One region of the Actinoalloteichus fjordicus genome, then DNA from elsewhere that is predicted to be linked to it. Evidence: riboswitches for the same ligand, from Rfam matches in the RefSeq annotation. Region 1 holds a riboswitch; each other region holds the start of a gene.
The links. Region 1 has a riboswitch for cobalamin ahead of metE (5-methyltetrahydropteroyltriglutamate--homocysteine S-methyltransferase). Riboswitches for the same ligand answer to the same signal wherever they lie in the genome.
Positions count from the first base shown of each region.

Region 1 (9,758 bases):
GCATCCGAACTCCTCTGGTCGACCCGGTGCCCGGCGCCTCGGCGGCGTCGGGGCGAAGGATCACGGTAGAGCAGCACAGGCCGCCGATCCACCGCCACGCGGGGAGTCCGCAGGCCCCCTTCCGGGGGTGACGCACACACCGAGTGCCTCGGGGTCGGATCGGCCGCCGCCTGCCGGGAAGAACGGCCGATCCAGCGGATCGCTCGACGCCCGGCGCCGGACTCACTCGCGGGTGACGTCCGGCGCCGGGCATCGGCGAACGTCAGCCGCGAACCTGCGTCCGCAGGGCTCGGGCCGCCGAGACCATGGCACGCAGGGCGGGTTCGACCTCGGCGTATCCCCTGGTCTTCAGGCCGCAGTCGGGATTCACCCACAACCGGTCGCCGGGCACCGCGTCCAGCGCCGCGCCGATCAGCCGGGTCACCTCGGCCTCGTCGGGCACTCGCGGCGAATGGATGTCGTAGACGCCGGGACCCACGCCTCGGCGGTAGCCGATCTTGTGCAGGTCGTCCAGCACCTCCATCCGAGAGCGCGCCGCCTCGATCGTCGTCACGTCCGCGTCGAGCGCGTCGATCGCGTCGATGACGTCCCCGAACTCCGAGTAGCACAGATGGGTGTGGATCTGCGTGCTGTCGGCGGCGCCGGAGGTCGCCAGCCGGAAGGAGTCGACCGCCCAGGCGAGGTAGTCGGCGCGGTCGGCCTCCCGCAGCGGCAGCAGCTCCCGCAACGCGGGTTCGTCCACCTGCACGATGCGCAGCCCGGCGCTCTCCAGATCGCGGATCTCGTCGCGGAGCGCCAGCGCCACCTGGCGTGCCGTGTCGCCGAGCGGCTGATCGTCTCGGACGAAAGACCAGGCCAGGATCGTGACCGGTCCGGTGAGCATCCCCTTGACCGGCCGCTCGGTCAGCGACTGTGCGTAGGAACTCCACTCGACGGTCATCGGGGCGGGCCTGCTGACGTCGCCGTGGATGATCGGCGGCCGGACACAGCGGGAGCCGTAGGACTGCACCCAGCCGTGCTCGGTGGACAGGAAGCCCGCCAGGTTCTCGGCGAAGTACTGCACCATGTCATTGCGTTCCGGTTCGCCGTGGACCAGCACGTCCAGGCCGATGTCCTCCTGAAGCGCGATGACGTCGGCGATCTCCGCGCGCATCCGCCGCCGGTACTCGTCCTCGTCGATCCGGCCCGCCCGGCGGTCCGCCCTCGCCCGGCGAACCCCGCCGGTCTGGGGGAAGGAGCCGATGGTCGTGGTGGCCAGCGGCGGCAGGCCCAGCCGTTCGGCCTGGCCCTCGACCCGGACCTGATAGTCGGCCCGCCTGCTGTGCTCCGGACGCAGCGAGTCGAGCCTGGCCCTGACCCGCTGGTCGCGGGCTGCCGCGCCTTCGCGTGCCCGCAGGGCCCGCCGCGACTCCTGGAGCTCGGCGGCCACCTCGTCGGCCCCGCTGAGCGCCTTGCTCAGCAGGACGACCTCGTCCACCTTCTGTCGAGCGAAGGCGAGCCGGGCACGCAGCGCGGGGTCGAGCCCGGATTCGGCGTCGAGGTCGTAGGGGACGTGCAGCAACGGCGCGGAGGTGCCGACCTCGACCTTGTCGGCCACCCCGAGCAGAGTCGCGCAGTAGGCGAGGGCCTCGTCGAGGTCGGTGCGCCAGACGTTGCGTCCGTCGACGACCCCGGCGAGGAGGGTCTTGTTCCGAATCCCGGCGATGCTCGCGATGCCCACCAGGTCGGCCCGACCCGCCACGAGGTCGAGTCCGACGGCCTCGATCGGCGCGTCGGCGAGCACGCCCAGTGCGTCAGCGAGTGCACCGTGATAGCCGGTGACCAGGAGATTGGGTCGCCGCTGAGCCTCGCCGAGCCTGCGGTAGGCATGGGCGAGCGCGTCGAGTTCCGCCGGAGTCCGATCGGCTGCGAAGGCGGGTTCGTCGAACTGGACCCATTCCGCGCCCGCGTCCGCCAGCTCGGCGAGGAGTTCCAGCTGTGTGTCGATCATCGCGTCGAGCAGGTCCAGCCGGTCGAAGCCTGCCGGAGCGTCGGGGGCGGACTTGGAGAGCAGCAGGAACGTGACCGGCCCGATCAGCACCGGCCGGGTGGTGATGCCGAGGGCAGCGGCCTCCCGGAACTCCTCGACCGGCTTGCGGCCGGCCAGTCGCAGCACGGTGTCCGGGCCCAGTTCGGGCACCAGGTAGTGATAATTGGTGTCGAACCACTTGGTCAGCTCCAGGGGCGCGAGGGAGTCGGCTCCCCTGGCGGCGGCGAAGTAGGCGTCCAACGGCGTGCGACCCGACTCGGTATAGCGGGCGGGCAACGCGTCGACCAGGACCGCCGTGTCGAGGACCTGGTCGTAGTAGGAGAACGTGTTGGAGGGCACCGAGCCGAGGCCTGCGTCCCGCAAGGCCGTCCAGGTGGCCGCGCGCAATGCGGCCGCGACCTCGTGCAGGGCCGAGGCGTCGATCCGCCCGGCCCAGTACGCCTCCAGGGCACGCTTGAGTTCTCGATCGGGTCCGATCCGGGGGTAGCCCAGGACCGTGGCGCCGAGCGCCGGGACATGCGTGCGATGGGTCACTGCTCTCTCCTCGCGAGGCGGCAACGAAACCCCGAGGCGGGCACGCGAGCGACCGGAACGCGAGCAGAACGGGCAGGACCGAGACCGGTCCCCGACTGACTGCTCACCCCGGTCCTCCCGCGAAGACCTCGGAGCGGCACGGACCCGTCGGGACCGCGCCGCCGACGGCAGGTCTTCGGACTCACGGGCGCTTCCGACCGTCGAGGTCGGCTGACCTACTGTCCGTCGCTTCCCGGAGGCCGGACCTCCAGTGCTGTGACCGTCCTCGCTGTGAGGACGGTGACGGAGTTCGTTCCCGCTCACCGCTGCGGGGCAGTCCCGGATTCCCACCGGGTTCCCTCTTGCCTCGTCACCGCCGCTGATCCACGCCGTTCGGCGTGGGCCGTGGACGCCGACGAACCATCGGCGAAACCGATCCTAACGGGCTCGTCTCGACGCGGACTCGACATCTCGCAGGCCGGGATCGCCTACCCTCGACGCCATGCATCCCGTCTCCGAGCTTCCCGGTAAGCCGACCTCGGCAGCGGCCACCACGCTCAGTCAGATCATGACCGCGACCGAGACGAACCTGTACGGCACGGTGCACGGCGGCGTGATCATGAAGTTCGTCGACGACGTCGCGGCGGCCTGCGCCGGGCGACACTCGGGTGGCACGGCGCTGACAGTGTTCATGGACGAGATGCTGTTCCTGATCCCGGTTCGCGTCGGTGATCTCGTACACGCCAGCGCCCAGGTCAACTGGACGGGTCGCACCTCGATGGAGGTCGGGGTGCGGGTCGTGGCCGAGCGCTGGAACGAGTCGGTGCCGCCCACGCATGTGGCGAGCGCCTACCTGGTGTTCGTCGCGGTCGACTCCGACGGGAAGCCGAGACCGGTTCCCGAGGTCCTTCCCGAGTCGGCGACCGATCGACGACGGCACGCCGAGGCGGGCATCCGCCGTGAGCACCGGTTGGCCCGACGCGCGGCCATCAAGCGCAGTCGAGAGGTCGGCCCCGAGCCTGCGGCCTCGGACCCCGCTGCCCGCTCCTGAGTCACGGTCGGCGCCGAGGCGATCCGGCGGGCAGGCACGGCGGCGGCCTGTCCCGTCCGGGCCAGGCCGGCGAGGTCGCTCGGCGGGGCCGGACCGGTGCCCGCCCGACCACTCCCCGCCGCACGCGGCCTGCGAGGCAGGGCAGCCGCCCGCCCTCGGCGCTCGCAGCGAACGATGGCTGCGTCCCGGCGCAGGCGAACCCGCCGACAGGCAGGCCGGGCGAGGATGGTCGGGGCGGAGAAGCCGAGTGCGGGCGGTTCGTCGTCACCCCTCATCGACGACGAACCGCCCGCACGTGCAACAGCGGACCCGAGCAGACATCGGGCGACACCACAGACGGGCCTCCCCCCTGCACCCGCCTGCCGTGCCGTCCGCAGGGCCGCCGCCCCACACCGTGACGGCTTCCCCCTCACCGACCGAGCACACCCCCGGCGCTCGTCATCCGCCCGATCGGGGGAGTCCGGCCGCGCTCCGTCAGCGCGGAGAACGGCCGGGGGCGGCGTCATCGGGCCTGCCGATCGGCCGTCCACTCACCACGGAGCCACCGTCCGTTGCGGAGCACCGTGTCGCCACGGCGCCTGCCGGTACGGGCGCCGTGCCCGGCTGACCGCGGTCGAGATCCCCGTTCTCGTCCCCGTCACCGGGTTTCGCGGCACCGAGATGCCAGGGACGCTGCCGCTCCGGGCGCGCCGCCGAGGGCACGGGGCCCCGTCTCGGTCGATCGTCCGACGTCGTGCGGATCAGCGGCTCTCCCCCACGGTGCACCGCCGCCGCGCGCATCGAGATCAGCCGAGGGTCAGCGGCTGGTGCGACGGACGAACAGCACGCTGGAGATCACGAACGCCAGCGCGCCGAGCCCGACGCACCAGCCGAGGGCCCATGCCGCGCTGTTCCCGACCGGCGACCCCGTCAGCAGCGCCCGCACCGTCTCGATGACCGGCGTGGCAGGCTGATTGTCCGCGACGACGCGCAGTGCGTCCGGCATCGTCTCGGTGGGGACGAACGCGCTGCTCAGATAGGGCAGGAAGAGGATGACGAAGGAGAACTGGCCGGCACCCTCCACGGTCTTGGCCAGCAGTCCGAAGATCATCGACAGCCAGCTGATCATCAGGATGTAGAGGGCCACCACCCCGAAGGCAGCCGCCCATTCGAGGACGTTCGCGGCGGGTCGGAAGCCGATCAGCAGTGCAACGAGGATCACCAGTGTCGTGGAGACGAGGTTGCGCAGCAGGTTCGCGACCACATGCCCGGTGAGCACCGAGGACACGACGATCGGCAGTGAGCGGAATCGATCGACGACGCCCGTGACCAGATCGCTCGTCAGGCCGATCCCCGTCTGCGAGGCGCTGAAGCCCGCCGACAGGATGAGCACGCCGGGAACGGCGTAGTCGACGTAGCCGCCGCTGCGGTCGAGCGCACCGCCGAAGACGAACACGAAGAGCAGCATCATCGTGATCGGCAGGATCAACGACACGATCAGTTCGTCCGGCGTGCGCAGGACGTGCCGGAGCTTCCGGCCGATCATGGTCAGGACGTCCGAGACGGCCCAGCGCAGGCTGGGGCGAGTCGTCGGGCTGGTCGTTGCGGTCATCGGGCTGCCGTCTCCTGAGGTGCGCGGGCGGTGTCGGTGAGGGAGAGGAACACGTCGTCGAGACTCGGGGTGTGCAGCTCGAGGCTCGCCGCAGGCACACCCGCCTGTCGCAACCGCTCCAGCAGGACACGCACCTGCTCGGCGTGGCCGTCGAACGAGACCCGCAGACAGAGGTTCGTCTGATCGCGGTGCAGCGCCTCGTGCCCGAGGTATCGGGCGGCTCGGTCGAACGCCGGGACGTCGAAGAAGGTCAGCTCGACCGTGCCCGCCGACAATCCCCTCTTGAGTTCCGAGGCGGTGCCCTCGGCGACGATTCGGCCGCCGTCCAGAACGGCGATCCGATTCGCGAGCTGATCCGCCTCCTCCAGATATTGCGTCGTGAGCAGAATGGTGACGCCCTCGTCGACGAGTTCCCGGATCACGCTCCACATCGTCTGCCGACTGCGCGGGTCCAGCCCGGTGGTCGGCTCGTCGAGGAAGATCACCGGCGGGGCGGTGATGAGGCTGATCGCGAGGTCTAGCCTGCGGCGCATTCCGCCGGAGTAGCGGCCCGCCAGGCGGTCCTGGGCGTCTTCGAGGTCGAACCGCCGCAACAGCTCGGCCGACCGCTCGCGGGCCGCCGACCTGCCGAGACGGTTCAGTCGGGCCATCATCACCATGTTCTCTCGCCCAGTGAGCAGCTCGTCGACCGCCGCATACTGCCCGGTGAGACTGATCACGCCACGCACCGCCTTCGGCTCGCGCGCCACGTCGTGGCCAGCGACGAAGGCCCGCCCCCCGTCGGGACGGATCAGCGTCGACAGGATGCGCACCATCGTCGTCTTACCGGCGCCGTTGGGGCCCAGTAACGCGAAGATCGTGCCGGGTGCCACCTGGAGGTCGACCCCCCGCAGCACCGGATTGTCACCATAGGACTTGGTGAGTCCGACGGCCCGAATAATCGGGTCCATCACCATGTCTCTCCCCCTTCTTCTCTGAATCAGGCGTCATCGACCCCCGAGGTCGCCTCGACGACACCGGACCAGTACCTGTATATGAGATAAACGACTGAGTTTATGCCATACGTTCGAGTGTATCCTATACACAGACCTAGGATGCGGGTCAACCGGACGACGGACGCGGGAGACGATGGACACCAACGCGACAGCCGGGCTGTCTCAGGCCCTGACGATGCTGTGGAAGGGCGAGGCCGCAGGCCGGGAGGCCCCCCGACGGAACACCCGGCCGGGACTGAGCCTGGAGGCCGTCGTCACGGCGGCCGTCGAGATCGCCGACGCCGAGGGGCTCGCCGGACTCTCGATGGCGGCCGTCGCCCACCGGCTCGGGTTCACCACGATGTCGCTGTATCGCTACGTGAGCAGCAAGGACGTCCTGTTGGTGCTGATGCACGACAAGGCGACGGCGATGACCGCCGCCTCGCCCGCCCCGCCGTCGTCGTCCGGCTGGCGGGGCAGACTGGAATCCTGGACTCGGGATCAGGTCACCATGTACGTCCGCCATCCCTGGCTCTCGGACATGAAGATCACCGGCCCGCCGTTGACCCCGGCGTCACTGGACTGGATGGAACGCGGTCTCGCCGCGATGCAGGACACCGGCCTGGACGAGACCGAGAAGCTGGGCGTGATCGCGACGATCACCGGCTATGTCCGTCATGAGGCCGCCTTCGCCAAGGACCTCTCCCGACCCGACCCGCAGCAGAGCAGCGCGGACGGCTACGGACAGACCCTGGCACGGCTCGTCGACCCCGCGACCCACCCCGCGCTGTCCGCGCTGATCTCCGACGGCGTCTTCGACAACGAGCCTCCGGATTCGCAGGCGGCGGACTATCTGGCCGAGGACTTCGAGTTCGGCCTCGAACTCATCCTGAGCGGCATCGCGACGCTGATCGAGCAACGCGGTCGAGCGAGCTGAGCCGCTGTCAGGAGACCTGGAAGTTCGCCATCATCATCATGTCCTCGTGCTCCAGGTTGTGGCAGTGGAACACGTATCGCCCGGTGTGGCCTGCGAAGCGGATGATGATCTCCGCCTCCTCCCCGCCCGCCAGGTCGATGGTGTCCTTCCAGCCCGCGTCGTAGGGCCCCGGCTCGCGGTCGTTGCGCGTCAGCACCTGGAAGTGCGCCATGTGCAGGTGAACCGGGTGATGGACGTTCGTCCGCAGCCGCCAGATCTCGACCGATCCCAGGGCCGGATCGGCGTCGATGCGCTCGGGGTCGAACGGCTCGCCGTTGATCGTCCACATCCGCTCGCCGTCGATCCGGTCCCTGGCGAAGCGGAAGTCGCGTTCGACGACGGCCGTGGCGGGATCGAGGGTCTCGAACTCGACGAGACGGTCCGGGATGCTGCTGTCGTCGGATTCCTCCCGGACGACGTGGAAGCGCATCACCGGTCGGGTCGTCTCGGTCCCGTAGGCGTTGACCAGCGTCACCTCGGTGCCGACCGGGTAGGCCGAGAAGTCGATCACCAGGTCGAAGCGCTCCGCCGAGGCGATCTCGACCTGATCGTGGGAGATCGGCGCGCCCAACATCCCGACGTCACTGCCGATCTGCACGAAGGACGGGCCGTCCGCAGGCGGCGGATCGAGTTGGAGCTGATAACGCCGGGCGTTGGAGGCGTTCAGGATGCGGAAGCGGTACCGGGTGTCGGAGACCTCCAGATAAGGCCACGGCGCCCCGTTGACCAGGATGACGTCGCCGAGGACGCCCTCCATCATCTCCTCGCCGACGCCGGGAGCGCCGCCGAGCGAGGGGTCCAGCGACGGGTAGTCGAAGGAGCCGTCCTCGGTGAAGCTGCGATCACAGATCATCAACGGGATGTCCCGATCGCCCGAGGGCAGCCCGAGCGCGTCCTCGCCGTCGTCGCGGAGGAGGTGGAAGCCCGCGAGACCTCGGTAGACCTGCGGGCCGGTGAAGTCCATCCGATGGTCGTGGTACCAGAGGGTGCACGCTCGCTGTTCCAGCGGATAGACGTACTCCCGCTCGTCCTGAGTGGTGTCGCCCATCGGATGGTGCGCGGCATGCTCGGGGTTCGGCTCCCAGCCGCCGACCGGCAGGATCAGATCGGTCGGATATCCGTCGTGCTCGGCCGGGTTGACCCCGCCGTGCAGGTGCACCGCGACGGGCACCGGCAGTTCGTTGCGCTGCCGCACGACCACCCGTCTGCCGCGCCGCGTCACGATCGTCGGACCGGGGAAGATCCCGTTGTAGCCCCAGACCTCCGTGGTCAGGCCCGGCAGGATCTCGACGTCCGCCGCGCGCTGAGTGATCGCGTAGTAGTCGGTCGTCTCGTCCGTCCCGGTCGGCTGGAGCACCGGCGGAACGGGCAGCGGCACGCCGAAGGGATCGGGCAGCGGGGCACCGCTGGGCAGCAGGATTCCGGTGCTGCCCTCCGCCGCACAGGCCGACAGCAACGGCAGCGACACCACCGCACCACCGATGAGTCGAAGCATGGTCCTTCGAGTCAGCGTCATGCCCAGGTCCTCCAGTGAATGCCGATCCAGACGTGCGACGGTTCCCGTGCGCCCGCGGCGTCCCGATACGAAGAGCGATCGTTCTACCACGTTACGGAGCCACCGCGCGCGCGTCGTCCACCGCCTGTCGGTAGTCGATCCGCCCGCCGGGGTATCTCGGGTGTGGGCCGCTACTCCCTCGGATGTAGTCCGACGGTGCCCGCCGAGGCCGGTCGCGACGGACGACGGCGCGAGGAGGCGCCGTCGCGAGCAGCGCCCAGACCCGGAGTCGGGCGGCTCGACGGCAGGGTCAGCCCTGGGCCTCTCGGGCGGAGCGTCGGAAGGTCCTCGGCAGGCCCCGGCGCCTGCCGAACAGCAGTGCCAGCACGAAGAGTCCGACGGCGGTGAGTCCGACGGTGCCCGCGATCGACGCGTTCAGCCCGACGGCCAGTCGCTGCCCGGCGATGGCCGCGACCCAGGCCGAGGTCACCGCGATGGCCAGCATCCCGTCCAGCCGCACCGCGAGCAGGCCGCCGGTCGCGGCGGGGACGATGAAGAAGGTCACCACCAGGATCGCGCCGACGCTCTCGAAGGCCGTCACCGCCACGAGCGCGGTCGCCACCAGCACCGTGCGATCGACGACGCGGGAGCCGAGGCCTGCGACGCGCGCGAACTCCGGATCGAGAGTGGCCGCCTGGAGTGGCCGCCAGAGCACCAGCACCACCGCCAGCACCGACAGCGCCGCGAGGCCGGTGATCACCAGCGATCGGGGCACGTCGACGCCGAGGATCGCCATGGTGCGCAGCGGGGCGAAGGTGATCTCGCCGTAGACCGCGGCGTCCAGGTCCAGATGCGCGCCGGAGGCGTGTCTGCTCACGCCGACGACCCCGAGAGAGAACAGCGCGGGGAAGACCAGGGCGATGGCGGCGTCCGGGCCGAGCAGGCCGCTGCGGCGCAGCGCCGTGTAGCCGAGCACGCACACGACGCCGAATGCGGTGGCGCCCAGGATCATGGTCAGCGGCGCCCGTTGACCGGTGATCAGGTACACCAGCACGATCCCCGGCAGCGCCGCATGGCTCATCGCGTCGGACAGCAGGGCCTGTCTGCGCAGCACGAGGAAGCAGCCGAG
Region 1 is NZ_CP016076.1:2,534,770-2,544,527, reverse strand. Features, by position in the region: gene UA74_RS11405 (S-(hydroxymethyl)mycothiol dehydrogenase) at 1-4, opposite strand, end outside; gene metE (5-methyltetrahydropteroyltriglutamate--homocysteine S-methyltransferase) at 263-2,563, opposite strand; cobalamin riboswitch at 2,713-2,965, opposite strand; gene UA74_RS11395 (acyl-CoA thioesterase) at 3,045-3,593, shown strand; gene UA74_RS11390 (ABC transporter permease) at 4,390-5,184, opposite strand; gene UA74_RS11385 (ATP-binding cassette domain-containing protein) at 5,181-6,137, opposite strand; gene UA74_RS11380 (TetR/AcrR family transcriptional regulator C-terminal domain-containing protein) at 6,313-7,095, shown strand; gene UA74_RS11375 (multicopper oxidase family protein) at 7,103-8,650, opposite strand; gene UA74_RS11370 (metal ABC transporter permease) at 8,940-9,758, opposite strand, start outside.

Region 2 (9,758 bases), 1.7 Mb from region 1:
CGCCGGGGCGGCGCGGCGCTCGTGCCGCGCCGCCGTCGCGCACGGCACGCCCGCTCGGCACCTCGGCGTCGCGCCGCCGAACCCGTCAGAGCCCTACGAATCCGTCAGAGCCCTACGAATCCGTCAGAGCCCGGCGAACAGGTCGGTCTCGGTGATACCGGGTCCCTGGCCCTCGCGGATGAACCACTCGATGCCGAAGGCGACCGAGAAGGGCTCCTCGGACATCGACAGGAAGAACGACTCCTCGCTGATCTGGCTCGCGTGCGCCCGCATGGCCCGCCGCTTGTGGTCGTTGTAGGCGGTGACGTCGACTCTGGCGGTCAGGACCGACTCCGGCTTGCCGACCTCGTCGCCCCCGTTCATGTCCGGCACCTCGAGACCGGCGGCCTCGGCCTGTGCGGCGAAGGCGGCCATGCCCCGCTGAAGGTGATCGCGATTCATCGTGTTCTGGTACACGCGCGGCGTCCCGGCCAGCTCCGCCGCCCGCATCCCCACCCGGTGCACCTGGATGTGATCGGGATGCCCGTAGCCGCCGTTGTCGTCGTAGCAGGTCAGCACGTCCGCGTTCTCCTCACGAAGAATAGCGGCGAGCTTCTCGGCCGCCTCCTCGACCGACGCCGTCCAGAACGATCCCGGCGCGTCGTTGGTGGCCTCGCCCATCATCCCGGAATCGACGTAGCCCAGGAACTCCGTCCGCGCCACGCCGAGGATCTCGGCGGCGGCCTCGGTCTCGACGACCCGTCGCTGCCACAGTTCCTCGCCCTCGGCCAGAAATCCCTCGGGCACCTCGCCGTGCTCCCCGCGAGTGGCGACCACCAGGACCACTCGGTGGCCCTCCTCGAAGGCCTTGCGCATCACCCCGCCGCACGCGATGCACTCGTCGTCGGGATGAGCGTGAAACGTCACCATCGTCGCCATGCGGCGAAGGTACTCGGCGCGGGAGACATCGGATCGACGGCTCCACGGCGGCGATCGGGTCGGCGGCACCGCCTGAGCCCCAGTCGCCGAGTCCCGCCCGGCACCCGGCCGCAGGCACGTGCCGAGCCGACGGCGGTCCGTCGCGGGTCGCCCTGTTCAGCGACCGGTCTCGGGGGGTCCGCTGGACTCGCGCACGGTGAGACGCACCGCGTCGGGCAGCGGGAAGGAGTCGGCAGGCAGGCCGTTGAGCGCGCCGAGGGCGATCTCGGCGACGTAGCGGCCGAACGCCTGGTTGTCGATCGCCACCGTGGTCAGCGAGGGCACCAACAGGCGGGCGACGGGCGTGTCGTCGAAGCCGACGACCGAGAGATCGGCGGGCACCCGCAGGCCCTGTCGCAGCGCGGCGGACACGACGGCGGCGGCGAGTTCGTCGTCATAGCCGCAGACCGCCGTCACGCGATCCTCGCAAAGCCAGCTCCGCATGGCGGTCGTGGCGCTCTCGAGGTCGGGATCAATCAGAGCGATCCTCGGCTCCGGGAGTCCGTTGACCACACAGGCCTGCCGCAGGACCGTCTCCCGCTGTGCGGCCCGCGCAGCTAGCCTGGGCTCGGCAGGCAGCGCGCAGCCGACGCGTCGGTGGCCCAGGGCCGTGAGGTGTCTGATCTGGAGCGCGACGCCCTGCGCCGCAGGCCAGAAGGTCGCCACCGGCCGGTCGCCCTCCGCAGGGAGGATGCGCTCGACCCCGGCGCGTCGCATCGACAGCATCTCGGCGGCCGAGAACGGTTCGAAGCCCACCACCATCTCGGGCATCAGCACCGACCAGAGGGGCGCGGCAGACTCCGGCGGCCGATGGTGGACGACGAGCTGGTACCCGGCGTCGGCCAGCCGCACCGTAGCGGCCTCGAGGAGTTCCCGGAGCGCATGGCCGACCGGCAGGTTCGGCAGCACGATCAACACGATCCGGCTGTGACCGCTGCGCAGCGCGCGAGCCCCGTTGTGCGGCTGGTAGCCGAGCCGTTCCGCCGCGGCGAGAACCCGTTTCGCGGTGGCCGCCGAGATCGACTGCGATGACGTGCGATTGAGCACGAAGCCGACGGTCGCCCTGGACACCCCCGCCTCAGCGGCCACGTCGGTGGCCGTGACCCGTCTGCCCGTCGTCATCCCGGTGTGCACCTCATTCGCCGCCGCACCGATCCCGCCGCTGCTCCGATCGGGCAATCTTAGAGCCTGTCCTTGATCCCCCTGGAGTCGTGAGCGGGGACCAGCGTGGATGAGCTGCCAGGCGGAGGAAGGAGACATGACGAAGTCATGTCGACTGACGACAACACGCCGCAGATCGCCGCTGCCTGCCCCGCACAACAGGAAAGTGGGGATCAAAGACAGGCTCTCAGCTGCCTGCCACTACTAGCACGTGCTAGCTTCGGATCACCGACCGCACTGCCGTGATCCCGACCGACCTCCGACAGGAACCGCCCGAGACGCCCGGCCCGATCCGGCCCGCAGGCCGTTCGACCGGTCAGGGCACCCACCACCACAGCAGCCTGCCTCGCGGGCCCGGCTCGTCGCCACCCGTCTCTGCCGGAGACGGCCGGGTGTCGGGTCGAGGTGCAGGCTCCGGCGCGTCGTCGCCCAGCACTCCCCCGCAATCGACCAGCAGACGAGACCAGGCGCGGCGGAACCGTCCCGGCGGCGCCGTCGCCGTCCCAGGAGGAACTCAGTGACCACCGAGGACCGACAGCCGCTCGACTACCCCTTCGCCCTGCCCACGCCCAACGAGCCGCCGCCGGAGTGGGCACGCCTCCGGCAGGAGTGTCCGGTCGCCGCCGTCCGGCTGGCCAGCGGCGACGAGGCGCTGCTGCTCACGCGCTATGAGGACGTGAAGCAGGTCCTCGCCGACCCCCGGTTCACCCGCTCGCTCAGCGCCGACGACGCCGCTCGGGTCACGGCCAACGAATCCGGCGGGATCTTCGCGTCCGAGAGTCAGATCGACTCCTCCACGGACGCGCACCAGCAGTGGCGCAGGCTGGTCGGCAAGGCGTTCACCGCCAAGCGGATGTCCCAGATGCGGCCCGCCATCGAGGCGATGGCCGATCGGCTCCTCGACGAGATGTGCGAGCGGGGCGCGCCCGCCGACCTCGTCTCCTCCTTCGCCTTCCCGTTGCCGGTGTGGGTGATCTGCGACCTGTTGGGCGTGCCGGACTCCGACCGGGACCGCTTCTCCTACTGGTCGGACACCATGCTCAGCCTCGATCGGTACGAGCAGGCGGAGATCGACGCCGCACAGCAGGAGTTCGGCGAGTACTTCGCGGCCCACATCGCGACCCGCCGGGCCGATCCCGGCGAGGACCTGCTGAGCGAGCTGATCGCCGTCGCGGACTCCGCAGACGGCAGGCTGCCGGAGGAGCTGCTCATGCTCACCGGGCAGGGCCTGCTGGTCGCGGGACACGAGACCACCGCGAACATGATCTCGAAGATGGTGGTGCTGCTGCTCGGCGAGCGCGAGCGGTGGACGGCGCTGGTCGCCGACCCCTCGTTGGTGCGCACGGCCGCCGAGGAGGCGCTGCGCTTCGACGCCAACGCAGGCTTCGGCCTGCCCCGCTACCTCACCGAGGACATCGAGGTGGGCGGCCGGACCGTGACCAGGGGAACCACGGTCGTCACCAGTCTCGCCTCGGCCAATCGCGACGAGCAGGCCTTCGCCGACGCCGACGCCATGGACCTGCGACGGGCGCCGAATCCGCATCTCGCCTTCGGGATCGGCCCGCACTCGTGTCTCGGGCAGGCTTTGGCCCGCACCGAACTCCAGGCCGTGCTGAGCGTGCTGGTGCGCAGGCTGCCGGGACTGGAACTCGCCGTCGGTGTCGAGGAGCTGCCTCTCCGGCAGGGGCTGCTCGTCGGCGGGCTCGATCGACTGCCGGTCCGGTGGTGACCGGACGCCCGAGATCCGTGCTGCGCTGATCATTCCGGCGTGATGCGGCCCTCATCCGGCGCCCGCCGGGCCGGGCCGACCAGCGTCCGATCGGCCGTGCCGCAGGCGATCTGCGGTGCCCGCCGGCTGGGGCGAGCAGGCCTCGCCGTCGGCGCGCGGCGGTCGGCGGTCGGCGGGCACGCGTTGGACGTGTCCGCCGGACGCCCCACCCGGGGCACCTCGACCGCGATGCCGACCAGGCTGCGCGGACTTCCATCGGCCTTAGCGGGCCGTCCCCGATGAGAGGAGCCACCCGATGCACGTGGACGTGGACACCCAGAAGTGCTGTGGAGCGGGCCAGTGTGTGCTGCTCGCCCCGGCGGTGTTCGATCAACGGGAGGACGACGGCATCGTCCTGCTGCTCGACGCCGATCCTCCCGAGGGCCAGCACGGCCCGGTCCGGGAGGCGGCGGCGGTGTGCCCCGGCATGGCGATCACCGTCACCACGTGACGGCCATGCGGGCCGGGGCGCTCCGAGGGTGACGCGGGCCGGGGCCGCGGGCGGACCGGATGTCGCGGGCGGATCGGTCCGGGCCCCGGCTGGGCACGGCGGCAAGCCGACAGAGGGCCAACGGCGGCGAGCCGCCACAGAGCCACGGCGGCCCGCCGCAACCGAAGTCCATCTCGGCGAGCCGCCGTCGGCACGGAAGGCGCGAGTCGCTGACAGCCACACTGCCGAGCCGCGTCGGCGAAGGAAGACGCCGAGGCAGACAGGCCCGCGGGTGCCCTGCCGCCGTGTTCGGGGCTCCGCCCTGGCGCATGCGCCGGGGTCCCGTGCACCGCAGCCCGCAGGACACGCCCCCTCGCGCGCCCCGCCCGCCGCCACCCGATGTGAACCTGTGGTGAAGAAGGCGTCTTCCTCCACGCTGCCCGATGAGCTACCGTCGAGAGGTCGTCTCTCCACAAGAGACGAATGCGTCCTGCCGTTCGATGGGGGAAGCCGGTGTGAGTCCGGCACTGTCCCGCAGCCGTGAGCACCCGTGTTCCTCGGGTGTCAGTCGGAATGCCCGTCGTGCGGTACTGCTCGGCTCCTCTGTCGTGGTGTGCAGCGCGGAGCTTCGGAGCCTGCGCGGCTCCGGACTGCGGTCTGCCCGAACCGAAGGGAACTCACAGGCCATGTCCTTGAGCCTCTCCGTCCGGCGTCGTCTCTTAACCGGCCTCTTCGCAGGTTCTCTGCTTCTGTTCGGCGGCACGGCCGTCGCGGCCGTCCCGGCCGCCGCGCCCACCGCCGACGACTCGGTCACCGTCGCCTGGACCGACGGTCCCTGCACCGGGACGACCGGCGTCACGGTGGTCGTCGACTTCACCGGACACGCGGGCGGCGACGTCGTCCGGCGGTGCACCGACGGCGACCCGGCGACCGCGTTCGCCGCGCTGACCGATGTGGACGTCGCGCCGGAGCACGGCATCGGACAGGGCGAGACCGGCCCCTACCAGTACCTGTGCCGGATCGACGGCCTGCCCTCGGCCACCGCCGACGCGTGCGACGGTTTCCTGCCCAACGCGCCGTACTGGGCGTTCTGGGTGCCCGACGTGGCCGGCGACGCGTGGGGTTATGCGGATGAGGGCGTGGACACCTACGACCCGCCGTTGGGCGACGTCCTCGGCTTCTCCTTCGGGGCGGGCACCGTGGCCGACCCGAACGAGATGAGCCTGACGCTGGACGAGGCACTCGACCCGAACTGGACGCCGACCAGCTGATGCTCAAGCCTCTCCTCGGCCTGACGGCGGGAGCGCTGCTCCTCGCCTCGACGGTCGTTCCCTCTGCCGCCTCGGCAGACCCGGCGATCATCGCCGCGTCGGCCGAGGCGGGCACGGCGGCCGAGTTCCTGGAACGGGAGTTCGTCCGACTCGACTACGTCTATCCCAGCGCCACCCCTGGTTCCCCCGACGCGGGCCTGCAGGCGGATGCGCTGCTCGGCCTGCATGCGGCGGGCCGCACCGGGACGACCTTCGATCTCGGCGTCCGCGCGCTGCGCGAGATGTTCTACAACGGCAACCTCGCCAACTCCGGTGTTCTCGCGAAACGACTGATGGTCGCCCTGCGGGCCGGGGTCGACCCGGCGGACTGGGGCGTCGACTCCAACGGTGTCCCGATCGACCTGGTGGACCGGCTCACCGCGACGCTCGACGTCGACGGTCGGTACCGCAACCTGAACGCGGGTGATTACGACCCGCGACGAGACCTGTCGAACACCTTCTCCCAGGCGCTGGCGTTGATCGCCATGGACGAGCACGCCCGGCACACCGGCACGCCGATCGATCAGCGAGCGAGCATCGACTACCTGGTGCGGCAACAGTGCCCCAGCGGCGGCTTCCGCGCGAACCCCCCGCCCGAGAACGTCGGCTCGACCTGCGCGGGCAGCGACGACGCGCTGGTCAGCGTCGACAACACGGCGATGGCCGTCTGGGCGCTGGCCGAGGTCGGCGGTAACGCGGGCGCCCTGGATCGGGGCGTGCGCTGGCTGCTCGACCGGCAGTACCACGACGGCGCCTTCGGCTTCGACTCCTCCACGCCGGAGCTGATCGAGCAGACCCGCAACGCCAACAGCACCGGTCTCGCCGCCCTCGCGCTCACCGTCGCGGACCAGACGGGGCCCGCCGGACGCGCGGGCGGCTGGCTGACCTCGATCCAGCTCCGTGCCGGTGTCGACCCCGGCGCCATGACCGGCGCGGTCTCCTACTCGGCGCGCGACTACCTGGACGTCCAGACCGACGGGCCGCTGTACTGGAGCCGCGCGGGCAACCAGGACCGGCTGCGGCGGGCGACCGCGCAGGCGCTGCTCGGGCTGTCGGCGACACCACCCGTCGAGCCGCCCGAGCCGCCGACGACCACGCCGCCGCCCGAGCCGCCCGACGGCAGTCCCGGCGAGCCGGGACAACCGGGTCAGCCCGGTCAGCCCGGCCTTCCCGGTCAGCCGGGACAACCGGGGCTTCCCGGGCAGCCCGGGTTACCTGGCGAGCCGGGGTATCCCGGCCAGTCGGGGCTCGGCGGTGATCCGGGCAGTCCCGGTCTCGACGGCGCGCAGGGCGAGGCGGGCGAGAATCCCGACGCCGTCGATCAGACCCCTCGGGTCGATCCTCCCTTGGCGGTCGCCCAGGAGCCTCGGGCGGTGGACAGGCCGGCCGAGCAGACGGCCGCGCCTGCGACCTCGTTGGCATTGGTCGGCGACTTCCTGCGCAGTCCCGTCGGGCTGGCGTCCTCGGCGGGCGTGGCGCTGCTGCTGGCGGCGATCAGCTACCTGCTGATCAGCAGGCCACGTCGACGGGGCGGAGTGCCGCGATGAGACTGACGCGTCTGCTGGGCACGGCGCTGTTCGCCGCCGCCGTCACCCTGGCCGCCCCGACGCCCGCCCCGGCCGCCGCGCAGGCCTGCACGGCGGAGACCGGCGTCGTGGTGGTCGTGGACTTCGGTTCGCTCGGGGGCACCGTGTCCCGCTGCGTCCCCGGCACGCCCGAGACGGGATACGCGGCGTTGCAGGAGGCAGGCTTCCGACTCGCGGGCACCGCGCACGACGGTGCCGGGTTCGTCTGCCGCATCGACGATCGGCCCGGCCCCGATCAGGAACCGTGCGACGACACGCCCTCCGGGGACGCCTACTGGTCGTACTGGATCGACGAGGGCGGCGGCAGCTGGTCGTACAGCACACGGGGCGCGATGGCGTCCTATCCCGAGGCCGACCGCGTCGAGGGCTGGTCCTTCGGCGCGGGCGATCCACCGGGGATGACGGGTTCGGCGGCCAGGGCACGGTTCGCTCCGAGCGGACCAGGCGACGCACCGAATCCCGGCGATCCGGCCCCGCCCGCCGCGCCGGGGGATCCCGCGCCCGGCGGTTCGGCCGACCGGCCGCATCAGCCTGCGCAGCCCGCCGAGGGCGGTACGGCGCCCACGGACGGGGCCGCCACCGATCCCGAGAACCCGGCCGATCCCACCGAGCAGGACGGCGACGAGCAGACCGAGAGCGACACCGAGGCGCCCGCGCTCGACGGGTCGGCGGGTCAGGACCCGTCCGTCGCGGCGGACGGCACCGAGCAGACCGCCCAGGACGCCACCGGGGCCGGCGGGGTGCCATGGGCGACGATCATCGCGTTCGCCGCGATCTGGGTGCTGGGCATCGGCGCCGGGATCATCGCCCGACGCCGCCGTCGCGCGGCCGAGTGAGCGGCGGCGGGGCGGAGTCAAGGCAGGGGCGCCGGGACGCTGCGGCGGCCGTGGAGCGGCCCGAGTTCACCCGTGGGTTGTCGCCATGACCGGGAGTCACAGCCCGAGCCGCAGGCGCCGACCGGCGGCCCGCACTCGACGGACCGGCCCTCACACGACGGCCGACCCGTTGAAGAGGAACAGCACGATCGCCAGGGCGGCCGTCAGCACGGCGGCCCGGAAGGGTCGTCGGCTGTCCGGCGCAGCGGGCACCGCCGTCCCGGCGATCGCCACCGCCACCGCCACCCCGGCGACGATCAGACTGGGCAGATCGATCCGCCCCGGCGTCCCCACCAGCAGCACGCCCACCGCGGCGAGCATCACCAGCGGCGTCAAGGTCCGACAGGCGGCCCGCCCGATGCGCTGTGGGAATCCCCGCACCCCTGTCGCCAGATCGCCCTCGATGTCGGGCAGTGCGTTGACCAGATGGGCGCCCACGCCGAGCAGGGCGGCCGTGACGACCGCCCACCACGCGGGCCAGGGCGCGCCGGGCAGCCCGAGCGTCACGAACGCGGGCAGCGTCCCGAAGCCCACGGCGTAGGTCAACGGGGAGGCGACGGTGCGCTTGAGACCGAGGTTGTAGGCCCAGCCCGCCGCCACCATGCCGAGCAGGTGCACCGAGCCAGCAAGGAGTCCGTTGGCCAGCGACAGCGGGACGCACACCAGCAGGGCCATCGCCGCGGCCACTCCGACGACGCGCGGCGAGAGCGCCCCGGCGGCCACCGGCTTGTCGCGACGACCGGTGAGCACGTCCCGCCGGGCGTCCAGCGCGTCGTTGGACCAGCCGATCGAGAGCTGTCCGGCCAACACCGACGCGGCGACCAACGCCGACCCACCCGCTCCCCGACCGGTCGCCACGGCCAGCACCGTGGTGAACAGGGTCACCGCCACGGCGGGCTCGGGATGCGCACTGCCGAGCAACGCGCCGAGGCGGGCGGCCGGAGACGGCCGAGAGATCGGGGACATCGGGGAGGCCGGAGACGTCGGAGAGGCCGGGGACGTCGACGGGGCGGAACGAGGTCGCAGGTCCACCAGCCCAGTGATACACGCGAAACGCCTCGGCCCGGGCGGTCCCACGCCGACCGGGCAGCGAGTTTCGCCGAGCTGGCGGCCAGATCCGACCCGGCCCAGCCGAGGAGACCGGCGAGATCGGCACGCCGACGGCAGGCGGGTTCCGGCCGATGCCCGTTATCTTCGGAGGAAGATCCTCGAGAGATCGACCCCTGACCATCGACGACGGGTAGTCCGAATGCTGTGGTACATCCTGCTCGTCCTGGCCGTCGCGCTGGAACGGCTCGCCGAACTCGTCGTGGCACAGCGCAACGGTCGACGAAGTCTGGCACGGGGCGCGGTGGAGTCGGGTCGAGGCCACTATCCGGTGATGGTCGTCCTGCACACCGGGCTGCTCGTCGCGTGCCTGGCCGAGGCCGTCCTGCTCGACCGGCCGTTCATCCCCGCCCTGGGCGTCCCGATGCTCGCGCTGGTGGTGCTGGCCCAGGCCCTGCGCTGGTGGTGCATCGTCTCGCTCGGCGACGCCTGGAACACCCGCGTCCTGGTCGTGCCCGGCGCCGAGCCCGTCCGCAGCGGCCCGTACCGCTTCCTTCGGCATCCCAACTACGTCGCGGTGGTCGTGGAGATCATCGCGCTGCCGCTGGTGCACTCGGCCTGGTT
Region 2 is NZ_CP016076.1:4,271,022-4,280,779, forward strand. Features, by position in the region: gene UA74_RS18210 (PIG-L family deacetylase) at 124-918, opposite strand; gene UA74_RS18215 (LacI family DNA-binding transcriptional regulator) at 1,075-2,079, opposite strand; gene UA74_RS18220 (cytochrome P450) at 2,636-3,847, shown strand; gene UA74_RS18225 (ferredoxin) at 4,143-4,337, shown strand; cobalamin riboswitch at 4,759-4,915, shown strand; gene UA74_RS32085 (hypothetical protein) at 5,003-5,587, shown strand; gene UA74_RS32090 (prenyltransferase/squalene oxidase repeat-containing protein) at 5,587-7,173, shown strand; gene UA74_RS18235 (hypothetical protein) at 7,170-8,048, shown strand; gene UA74_RS18240 (UbiA family prenyltransferase) at 8,199-9,053, opposite strand; gene UA74_RS18245 (isoprenylcysteine carboxyl methyltransferase family protein) at 9,337-9,758, shown strand, end outside.
Region 2: it holds a riboswitch for cobalamin, as region 1 does, so the genes downstream of both, UA74_RS32085 (hypothetical protein) here and metE (5-methyltetrahydropteroyltriglutamate--homocysteine S-methyltransferase) in region 1, are expected to answer to the same signal.

Region 3 (9,758 bases), 410 kb from region 1:
GGGGAAGGCGGTCAGCGGCAGCGTCGTGAGGCGCTGCTCGGTGTCGACATGCCAGCGGCCCGCGCGTGGGAGTGACCTGGCCTCCTTCACCATGACGGGCAGGCCGCCGATCCGACGCACCGCCGACTCCAGTTCCTCCACCCGGTCGCAGATGACGGCCTCGGGCACCGGCCAGCCCGCCGCGAGCGCGACGCGATGGAACATCGCCTTGTCGGTGACCAGGTCGGCGAAGCGGGTCGAGTGGACGACGGCGTGCCTGCCGGGGCCGCGCCACGCGTCGGCGGCGGCGGCCAGGCTGGGCAGCAGCTGTTCCTGGTCGACCGGATAGAGGCTCGGGATGACCAGCTCGACGTCTTCCTCGGTCCAGACCGCCAGCAGGTCCTCCGGTTCCGCACTCGCCGCCAGGTGCCGGTGACGAGCCCGCCTGCCGACGTAGTCGGCGACGTCCGTCGGCCCTAACAACACCAGGTCGTGGTGGCCGGAACGGGTGATGGCGTCGACCACTCGGTCAGCACGGAATTCTCCGATGACGGCGATCCTCATTGCGGCTGCCTCGTCTTTCGTCCTGGACACGGGCCTGCGGTAGCTGGCACACCGCCGGTCGATCTCGTGGCTGCCGTCGCGACATCACGAGCCCTGTCACCTGAACTTCGCGGATCTACCACCCTTAGTGACGGACGTCGACTACTCATCGTAATGATCTCCGTGGGTGGCGGACCACTCGGCACAGCAGTCCCGTCTCCGACGATGCATCCGGCGGGCCGAGGGTCGACCGCGTCCTGCCCATCGGCGACGAGCGCTCGATGCGGCGCCCTTCGCCGTGCGTCACCGGGTTCGACTGCGTACCGCCGCCTGCGCCGATCCGCCGACCGCGCCGAGTCGAGCACATCGAGCCGGGTGTCTCGGGCCCGGCGCAGGGCGGAGGAACGACTTGGTGGCTCGAGCCGGCACGGCTGAACGGTCTGCCGCGTGCGCCGACCCAGGACCACTCGAGTGAGTTAATCTCCTCGGTAGTCTCTCGACGACCGCTGACCGGTCGTGACAACTTCAGACGTCCCCGGCGGGGGAAGCCGGTCGAAGTCCGGCGCTGACCCGCAGCCGTGGTTCGTGCCGAGGCACGACGAGCCGGAATGCCCGTCCGGGGACGAGGGCTCGTTCACACTGTCGTGGTCCGCAGGTGGAGTCCGATTCGAGCACGCACGCCGACGTCGGCGGCGCCTGCTCTTGGTCGGATGCCTCTCTCGACCCGCTCGGGGAAGGCATCGAGGCATGTCGGGTACCACGCTGCGCAGGCCGCAGACCGCCGCCGGACACCGGATCGTGGTCGAGACGCCCTCGCTCCGCGCCGCGCAGGCCCGTCGGCGGCCCCGAGACCGGCATGACAGCCCTCCTGCCGAGCGGCCCTGCGAGCCCCGTGCCTCCGGGACGTGGGCGGCGTGACCGCATCGGTGCTCCGGGCCTCGACGCGGCTCCCGAGAGCCCTGCATCCCGGTGCCTGGTGGTTATGGGCACTGGCCCTGGCGGCCGCAGCGGGCCGCACGACCAATCCGCTGCTGTTGTCGCTGATCCTGGTGGTGGCGGGGTACGTCGTGGTCCGGCGTCGCGGCCGGGCGCCGTGGGCCGCCACGTTCCGGATGTACGTGTACCTCGGGGTGTTCATCGTCGTCATGCGCGTGTTGTGGCGGATGATCTTCGGGGGCGGTGCGGGCGAGCACATCCTGTTCGTGCTGCCGGAGATCACGCTCCCGGAGGCGGCGGCGGGCATCCGGCTGCTCGGCCCGGTGAGCGCCGAGGAGCTGCTCGGCGGGCTCTACGACGGGCTGCGCCTGGCGACGATGCTGATCTGTCTCGGCGCGGCGAACTCGCTGGCCGATCCGCGCCGGATGCTCAAGGCGGTGCCTGCGGCGCTCTACCAGATCAGCACGGCCGTGGTGGTGGCCCTCTCCGTGGCGCCGCAGCTCATGGAGAGCGTCCTGCGGGTCCGCCGGGCCCGGCGGCTGCGCGGCGGCAGACAACGCGGGCTCCGGGCGTTGCGCGGCATCGTGGTCCCGGTACTGGCCGATGCCATGGACCGGTCGCTCGCCCTGGCCTCGGCGATGGACTCCCGAGGGTACGGCCGGTTCGGCGACACGCCGAGGCGGACTCGTCTGCTGACCGGGGTGCTGGTGATCGCGGGCCTGCTCGGCGTGTGTGTCGGCGTGTACGGGCTGTTGGACGGCACCCGGCACGCCTTCGGGCTGCCGATGGCGGTCGCGGGCCTGCTCGTCGCCGGTGCGGGCTTCCTCGTCGCAGGCAGGCGAATCCGCCGCAGCGTCTACCGGCCCGACCGGTGGCGCCTGCCGGAGACGCTCGTGGTGCTGTCGGGCCTGACCGCCGCCCTCGTGCTCACCGTGACCGCCGGGGTCGACCCGGCGAACCTCTATCCCTCACTCAGCCCGCTGAGCTGGCCGACGGTGACGCTGCCGCCGGTGCTCGGCATCCTCGCGGGAGTCGCCCCCGCGTGGTTCGCCCCGCCGCCGGAGGTCCGCTCATGATCCGCTTCGAGGAGGTGGCGGTCCACTATGGCGAGTCCGCCCCCGTCCTGTCCGGTGTCGACCTGGAGATCGAGGAGGGCGAGCTGTGCCTCGTGGTCGGTCACACCGGCTCGGGCAAGTCGACGCTGCTCGGTGCGATCAACGGCCGGGTGCCGCACTTCACCGGCGGGACGCTGCGCGGCCGAGTCACGGTGGCGGGACGGGACACGAGGACGAATCCACCCCGTGAACTCGCCGACCTGGTCGGAGTCGTCGGCCAGGACCCGCTGGCAGGTTTCGTCACCGACACGGTGGAGGAGGAGCTGGCCTACGGCATGGAGCAGCTCGCGATTCCCGCCGAGGTGATGCGCAAGCGCGTCGAGGAGACGCTGGACCTGCTCGGAATCGCGGAGCTGCGGGACCGGTCGCTGCGTTCCCTGTCTGGTGGGCAGCAGCAGCGGGTGGCGATCGGCTCGGTGCTCACCGTGCATCCTCGGGTGCTGGTGCTCGACGAGCCGACCTCGGCGCTGGACCCGACGGCCGCCGAAGAGGTGCTGGCCTCGGTCACCCGGCTCGTGCACGATCTCGGGGTCACGGTGGTGATCGCCGAGCACCGGCTGGAACGGGTCGTGCAGTACGCCGACCGCATGGTCTACCTGCCCGGCGACGGCGGCGTGGTCGACGGGCGGCCCGCCGAGGTGCTGGCGGACGCGACGCTGGCGCCGCCGGTGGTGGAGCTGGGCAGGCTGGCGGGCTGGACGCCGCTGCCGTTGTCGGTGCGCGACGCCCGCAGACGGGCGCCTGAGCTGCGCGCCCGGCTGACCGACCACGCCCCGCCCGCGCCGGAGAGGGCGGCGACGGAGTCGCCGCTGCTGTCGGCACACGACGTGGTGGTGCGGCACGGCGACGTCGTGGCGGTCCGGGCGGTGAACCTCGACCTGCACGGCGGTCAGGTCACCGCGCTGATGGGCCGAAACGGCTCCGGCAAGTCCTCACTGCTGTGGGCTCTGCAGGGTTCGGGCCGCCGCGCGGGCGGCACTGTGCTCACCGGCGGACTCGATCCGGCGGCCGAGCCCGCGCATCGGGCCAGGGCTCTCGTCGGCCTGGTGCCGCAGACGGCGGCCGACCTGCTGTATCTGGAGACGGTCGCCCAGGAGTGCGCGCAGGCCGATCGGGAGTCGGCGGCGCCGCCGGGAACCTGCGTGACGCTGCTGGGGCGGTTGATCGACGAGGTCGACCCGCACGGTCATCCGCGTGATCTGTCCGAGGGGCAGCGACTGGCGCTGGTTCTGGCGATTCAGCTCGTCGCCGCGCCGCCGGTCGTGCTCCTCGATGAGCCGACCCGGGGCCTGGACTACCGTGCGAAGCGGGCATTCGGCGCCCTCGTCGCGGATCTGGCCGCGCAGGGCCGTTCGGTGGTGATCGCCACGCACGACGTGGAGTTCGTCGCGACCGTCGCCGACCGGGTGGTGGTGCTCGCGATCGGCGAGGTCGTCGCCGACGGCACCACCACGGACGTCGTGGTCTCCTCGCCGTCGTTCGCGCCGCAGGTGGCGAAGGTGCTGGCCCCGCAGTCCTGGCTGACGGTGGATCAGGTACGGCAGGCGCTGGCCGATGCGGCGGTGCCGCGATGACCGAGGGCGCAGGCATCCCGGCGGCGGAGGGCACGACCGAGACGCCCCGAAGCCGGGTGCGGGTCGTGCACGTGACGCCGCGCCGCGCGGTGGTGCTCACGCTGGCCTCGGCGGCGGGGCTGGCGATGTTCCTCTGGCCGCTGTTCGCCTCGGAGTCCCCCGATCCGACGGCTCGCGCGGCCAATGCTCCGCTGGTCTTCGTGGTGCTGCTGCCGTTGCTGCTGGCGATCGTGCTCGCCGAGATGTCGGACTCCGGCATGGACGCCAAGTCGCTGGCGCTGCTCGGCGTGCTGTCGGCGGTCAACGCGGGGCTGCGCCCACTCGGCGCGGGCACGGCGGGCATCGAGACGGTGTTCTTCCTGCTGGTGCTGGCGGGCCGCGTCTTCGGCCCCGGTTTCGGCTTCCTGCTCGGATCGACGTCGCTGTTCGCCTCGGCCCTGCTCACCGCGGGCGTCGGCCCGTGGCTGCCGTTTCAGATGCTCTCCTCCTCCTTGCTGGGACTGGGCGCCGGGCTCCTGCCCGCCCGGCCTCGGGGCCGGGCCGAGATCGCGATGCTCGCCTGCTACGGAGTCCTCGCCGCCTATGTCTTCGGCTTCCTGATGAACATGTGGTCCTGGCCGCTGCTCGCGGGAACCGACACCCAGCTCTCCTTCGTGCCGGGCGATCCGATCACCGAGAACCTGCACCGCTTCGTGCTCTTCACTCTGACCACCTCCACACTGGGCTGGGACACCGGACGGGCGATCACCAACCTGGTGGCGATCCTGCTGGTGGGTCCTGCGGTTCTGGCGGTGCTGCGCCGAGCCGCCCGGCGAGCCGCCTGGGACACGCCGCTGCCGTCGTCGGCCCGGCGGAGCTGAGTACCCAATGTGACGAGCGCCGAGCCCGCCCGGCTTGATACTCCTCTCGGACCAATATGTGCAATCAACCGGACCATTCTTGACAATGCGAAGCGCGAACTACTGAATTCGCTCCCCGAAAGCACCAGCGCCGCCCGGTGTTCATTCCGATAGAATCCAGTGGAAATACATCGGAAACGACTCTCTCGACATCCGCCCTACAGTGTTTCGCACCGGGACGATCGAGTGATCACCGTCGATCAGCAGACCGTCTCGAACACGGGGGCCGGTGCCGCACGGGGAGAACCGGTCGGGGAGACGGCGAGAAGCGGGCTTGTCGATGACATCGGATCAGCACCACTCAGACGAGGCGGACGACTCGGTGGTCGGACTCACCGGAGCGCGATTCGGCCCGTCCACCCGGCGACGCGCTCGCCACGACACACCGAAACCGAACGAGGGAGCCACGGCGTCGACCTCGGACTCGGTGACCGGCACGAGTCGCGCTTCGGTCGGCAGTACCGGCGCCCGATTCGGCGGGGCCGCGCGGCGGCGACGCGATCGGGATGACGACACCTCCCCTGCGGAGACGGTGCAGGCGGAGAACGCCGTGCACATCGACTTCGATCAGACCAGGTCGTCCCGACCGGTGCCATGGAACGACCCGCTGGACGAGGTCGGCGAGGAGTTCGAGGAGGACCCGATCTGGCCGCCGAGCGTGGGCGAGCCGGGGACCTGGCTGGAGGCCTCTTTCACCGGCTCGCTGGTCCGCCCGTACGCCAGGACGGGGGGCCGCACCTCGGTCGCCGTCGACCTCGCGATGGAGACGCTGATCTCCTCGTCGACGGGACCGGTGTCGATCACGACGGCGGCCCGCCCCGAGCTTCGACGGATCACCGAGATCTGCGTCGAGCCGCGCTCGCTGGCGGAGGTCTCCGCGCTGCTCGCGCTCCCGATCGGGGTGACCAGGGTGCTGATCGCCGATCTCGCCGAGTCGGGCGGGGTGCAGGTGCACCAGCCGATCGACCCGCGGCGCCTCGTCATGAACGGCGACTTCCTGCAACGGGTACTCACCGGCCTGCGCAGGCTGTGAGCAGCGCGGTCGCCTGACGACGGCGGCTAGCCACCGAGGGAACGATCACGCAGCGTGACTCTCGCGACGTCCTGGGCGGTGATCGGCGATCGTCCCGGCGGGTTCTCCCGGCGACGCGCCTCGACAGGACCCGAACGGGCGTCCGGTCGGAGTCGACGCCGTCCCGTCGAGGGGCGACGGCTGTTTCCCGGCGAAGGCCGGGGGTACCCGCCGCACATGAACGCAGTACAGCGATGGTTGAAGTCCCTCGAGTCGCGACAGTCCGTCGACGGGGCGGCCGAACGCCTGCGCGCACGGGTCCGTCCGTTCCTGCGGGACCGCCCCGCCCTGGACAAGGCGCTGCGTGGTGAGTGGGCGGGGCACGCGATCCACCCGGCGCTGGTCACGCTGCCCATCGGCTGCTACAGCGCGGCCGCCGTGTGCGACCTGCTCGGACGGCGCGAGACCGCCCGGCACCTGATCTCCCTCGGGCTGCTCTCGACGCCCGGTGCGGTGATCACCGGGCTCGCCGAATGGAGCGATCTGGACCTGCGGCAACGCCGGGTCGGCCTCGTCCACGCGATGGCCAACGCGACCTCCTCGGTCTGCTACCTGCTGTCGTGGCTGTCCCGACACCGCAGCGGCGACACGGCGGGGCGCGGCTGGGCCGTGCTCGGCCTGGCGGCGGTCGGCGCGGCGGGCGCGATCGGCGGTCATCTGACCTATGCACAGGGCGCAGGCGTGTTCCGCTGGTCCGATCGGCCGGCGGAGGCGGTCGGCGAACGGCCCGGCCCTCGACCGCGCACCCCGTCCGACGACGCGGCCGACGACGACGCGACGGCGGGCGGGCGTCACGAGCGGGCAACCCGGCCCGGCGGGTCGTGACCACGGCGGGCAGTCGAGTGGTCGTCGTGGGGGCCACCGGCAATGTGGGGACGAGCGTCGTGCGCAGCCTGGTCGCCGACCCACGGGTGGGCGCCGTCATCGGCGTCGCCCGGCGCAGGCCGACCTGGCAGCCGCCGAAGACGACCTGGCGGACGGCCGACATCACCGAGGACGACCTGACCGAGGTCTTCCATGGCGCCGACGTCGTCATCCACCTCGCCTGGCGGTTCCAGCCGACCCACGCTCCCGCCGTCACCTGGCGGACCAACGTCCTCGGCGGCATCCGGGTGTTCGACGCCGTCACCTACGCCGGGGTGCCCGCGCTGGTGTACGCCTCGTCCGTCGGCGCCTACTCCCCCGGCCCGAAGGATCGGGGCATCGACGAGAGCTGGCCGACGCACGGCTGGCCGGGCGCCGCGTACTCGCGGGAGAAGGCCTATCTGGAGCGGGTCCTGGACGCCGTCGAGGACAGTCGTCCCGACCTGCGGGTGGTGCGGCTGCGGCCCGGCATCATCCTGCAACGGCAGGCGGCGCGCGCCCAGCACCGGCTGTTCGCCGGGCCGCTGCTGCCCGCCGCGCTGCTGCGGCCCGGCGGAGTGCCGTTCGTGCCCGACCTGCCGGGGCTGCGCTTCCAGGTGCTGCACGCCCAAGACGTGGCGGAGGCGTTCCGGCTGGCGGCACTGAGCAGCGCGGCAGGCTCCTACAACCTGGCGGCGGAACCCCCGGTGGATGCCGCCCTGCTCGCCGACTGCCTCCAGACCCGGGTCTCGCGCCTGCCGTCGGGCCCGCTGCGCGCCGCACTGGCGGCGGCCTGGCGCCTGCGGCTCGTGGGGGCCTCGCCCGATCTGTTCGACGCGCTGCTGCGGATGCCCCTGCTGGACACCACGCGGGCCCGGGTCGAGCTGGGCTGGTCGCCCGTGCACAGCGCCCGCGACACCCTCACCGAGGGTCTGCACGGCCTGCGAGAGGGTGCGGGCATGGCCACCCCGCCGCTGGCGGCGGGCGGACTGGGCAGGACGCTCGGCAGGCTGCGGGTCACGGCCACCCGGCGGCGCTGACCGACGCGGGCCGGGTGAGCCGCTGTTCGAGACAGCCCGTCGAGGCCCGGAACGACGCGAGCATCGAGCGATCCGGCTGGTCGACCGATCGCCTTCTTGACCTTGACGCTCAACGGCAGGCTCCTACGGTGAGCGCCCCCGTTGGTTCCCGGTCAGGAAGGCGCATACCCGACCATGATTCCTCTTCGCTCACGAGCGAGCACGTCGTCGTCGGACTGGTCAACGTCGTCTCCATGACCTTCGTCGTGGGTCCTTTCCCCACCCGGCCTGCCGCGACGGCCGTGCCCGACGACGCCGGGTGACCGTCCACGACGGCGAGGTCCGGGGAGAGATCGCGAGTTCCGGCTCTCGTGTCATCGAGAGCCGGCTCCGGTGGCATTGCTCTCCGAGGCGCCGATCGCCGAGGCACCGTGGTCGAAGGCCGCCACACGGGCGGCCGATCCGTCCCGAGAGGACGAATCGGCCCGGCGCACCCATCGCAACGGCAGGGCGGGGACGCGGCGGGGCAGGCGGGAGGCGCCGGCCCGACGTCGAGACACCCCGACGTCGGCCGGGTCTCCGAGCCGGGCGGCCCTGGTCAGGACAGCGAGTCGAGCACGCCCGAGAGCACCGGATGCCAGCGTTGCGCGATCTTGCGGTCACCGGACTCGACGGGGTGCACCCCGTCGTAAGTGTCCACCGCCGTGTCGAATCCGGTCCACTGATCGACGACGAGCACCGCAGACTGCGCCGTGGTCAGCTCCGCCGCCCACGCCGGGATCGCCGCGTTCAACTCGACGACCCGCTGGGCGCACTCGCCGCAGTTGCTCGGCGTCATCGGGATGATCTGCGCGACGAGGACGTGCATGTCGGGGTTGTCGGCCCGCATCTGCGTCACCAGCGTGGTGAACGCCGACAGGATCGTCTCGGTCGGCCGCCCGTTCCAGGCGTCGTTGGTCCCCAGGTGCATCAGCACGACGTCCGGGCTGGTCGCGGACAGCCAGCCGGGCAGCAGGTTCTGGTCGGCGATGCCGGTGGCGAGGAAGCCGCCGTGTCCCTCGTTGTCGCCGTCGTGGTCCACGCCGCAGCCCTGCGGGCCTCGGGTGCCCACGAAGTCGATGTCGGTGTGGCCGGAATCCTGGAGGTCGTTCCACAACATCGCCCGCCAACACCCCGGCGAGCCGGTGATCGAGTCGCCCAGCGGCATGATCCGCACCGGGTCCTGGGCGGCGGCCGCCTGCCCTCCGGTCACCGCGACCAGCATGGCCGTCAAGATCGTCATCACCATGCCGAACACGACACTGTGCACAGCCTTTCCGCGCATCGCTCGTCTCCCGATGTCGTCGACGGCGACCCACGGGCGGCGCGTCTCGGCGTGCGGGGCGGGATCGCCGGACGCCGCCGGACGACCGAGTCGCGGCTCGATCGCCTGCCGAGGGAAGCACCCGGGCGAGATGCTCCTGCCGCCGTCTCGACCGTACGGCGGCGGGGACCGCACCGATAGCGGCCCGTCGGGGGGCGTTCGCCCACCGAACGGCGCAAGACCGGTCGGCGAGCCGATGACGGCGTGCTGCAGGTTCGGCGTCCGGGGCGGGAGCGGATAGGCACTCGGCGGTGGCGTCGGCCCAACCGGAGCCGTCCCGGCGTGAGCGGGGTCGATGGATGGTGAGGCGGGCGCGATCCGGGACATCGAGCCGTCCCCGCAGGCGCGAGGCCGATATCGGGGGTGACTGGTCGCAGCTCCGACTCGGCGAGCCATCCCCGCATGCGCGGGGCCG
Region 3 is NZ_CP016076.1:2,946,529-2,956,286, reverse strand. Features, by position in the region: gene UA74_RS13180 (hypothetical protein) at 1-543, opposite strand, end outside; cobalamin riboswitch at 1,013-1,156, shown strand; gene UA74_RS13175 (CbiQ family ECF transporter T component) at 1,437-2,534, shown strand; gene UA74_RS13170 (ABC transporter ATP-binding protein) at 2,531-4,147, shown strand; gene UA74_RS13165 (ECF transporter S component) at 4,144-5,007, shown strand; gene UA74_RS13160 (DUF742 domain-containing protein) at 5,327-6,079, shown strand; gene UA74_RS13155 (DUF2231 domain-containing protein) at 6,296-6,943, shown strand; gene UA74_RS13150 (NAD-dependent epimerase/dehydratase family protein) at 6,970-8,001, shown strand; gene UA74_RS31775 (hypothetical protein) at 8,130-8,303, shown strand; gene UA74_RS13145 (SGNH/GDSL hydrolase family protein) at 8,579-9,304, opposite strand.
Region 3: it holds a riboswitch for cobalamin, as region 1 does, so the genes downstream of both, UA74_RS13175 (CbiQ family ECF transporter T component) here and metE (5-methyltetrahydropteroyltriglutamate--homocysteine S-methyltransferase) in region 1, are expected to answer to the same signal.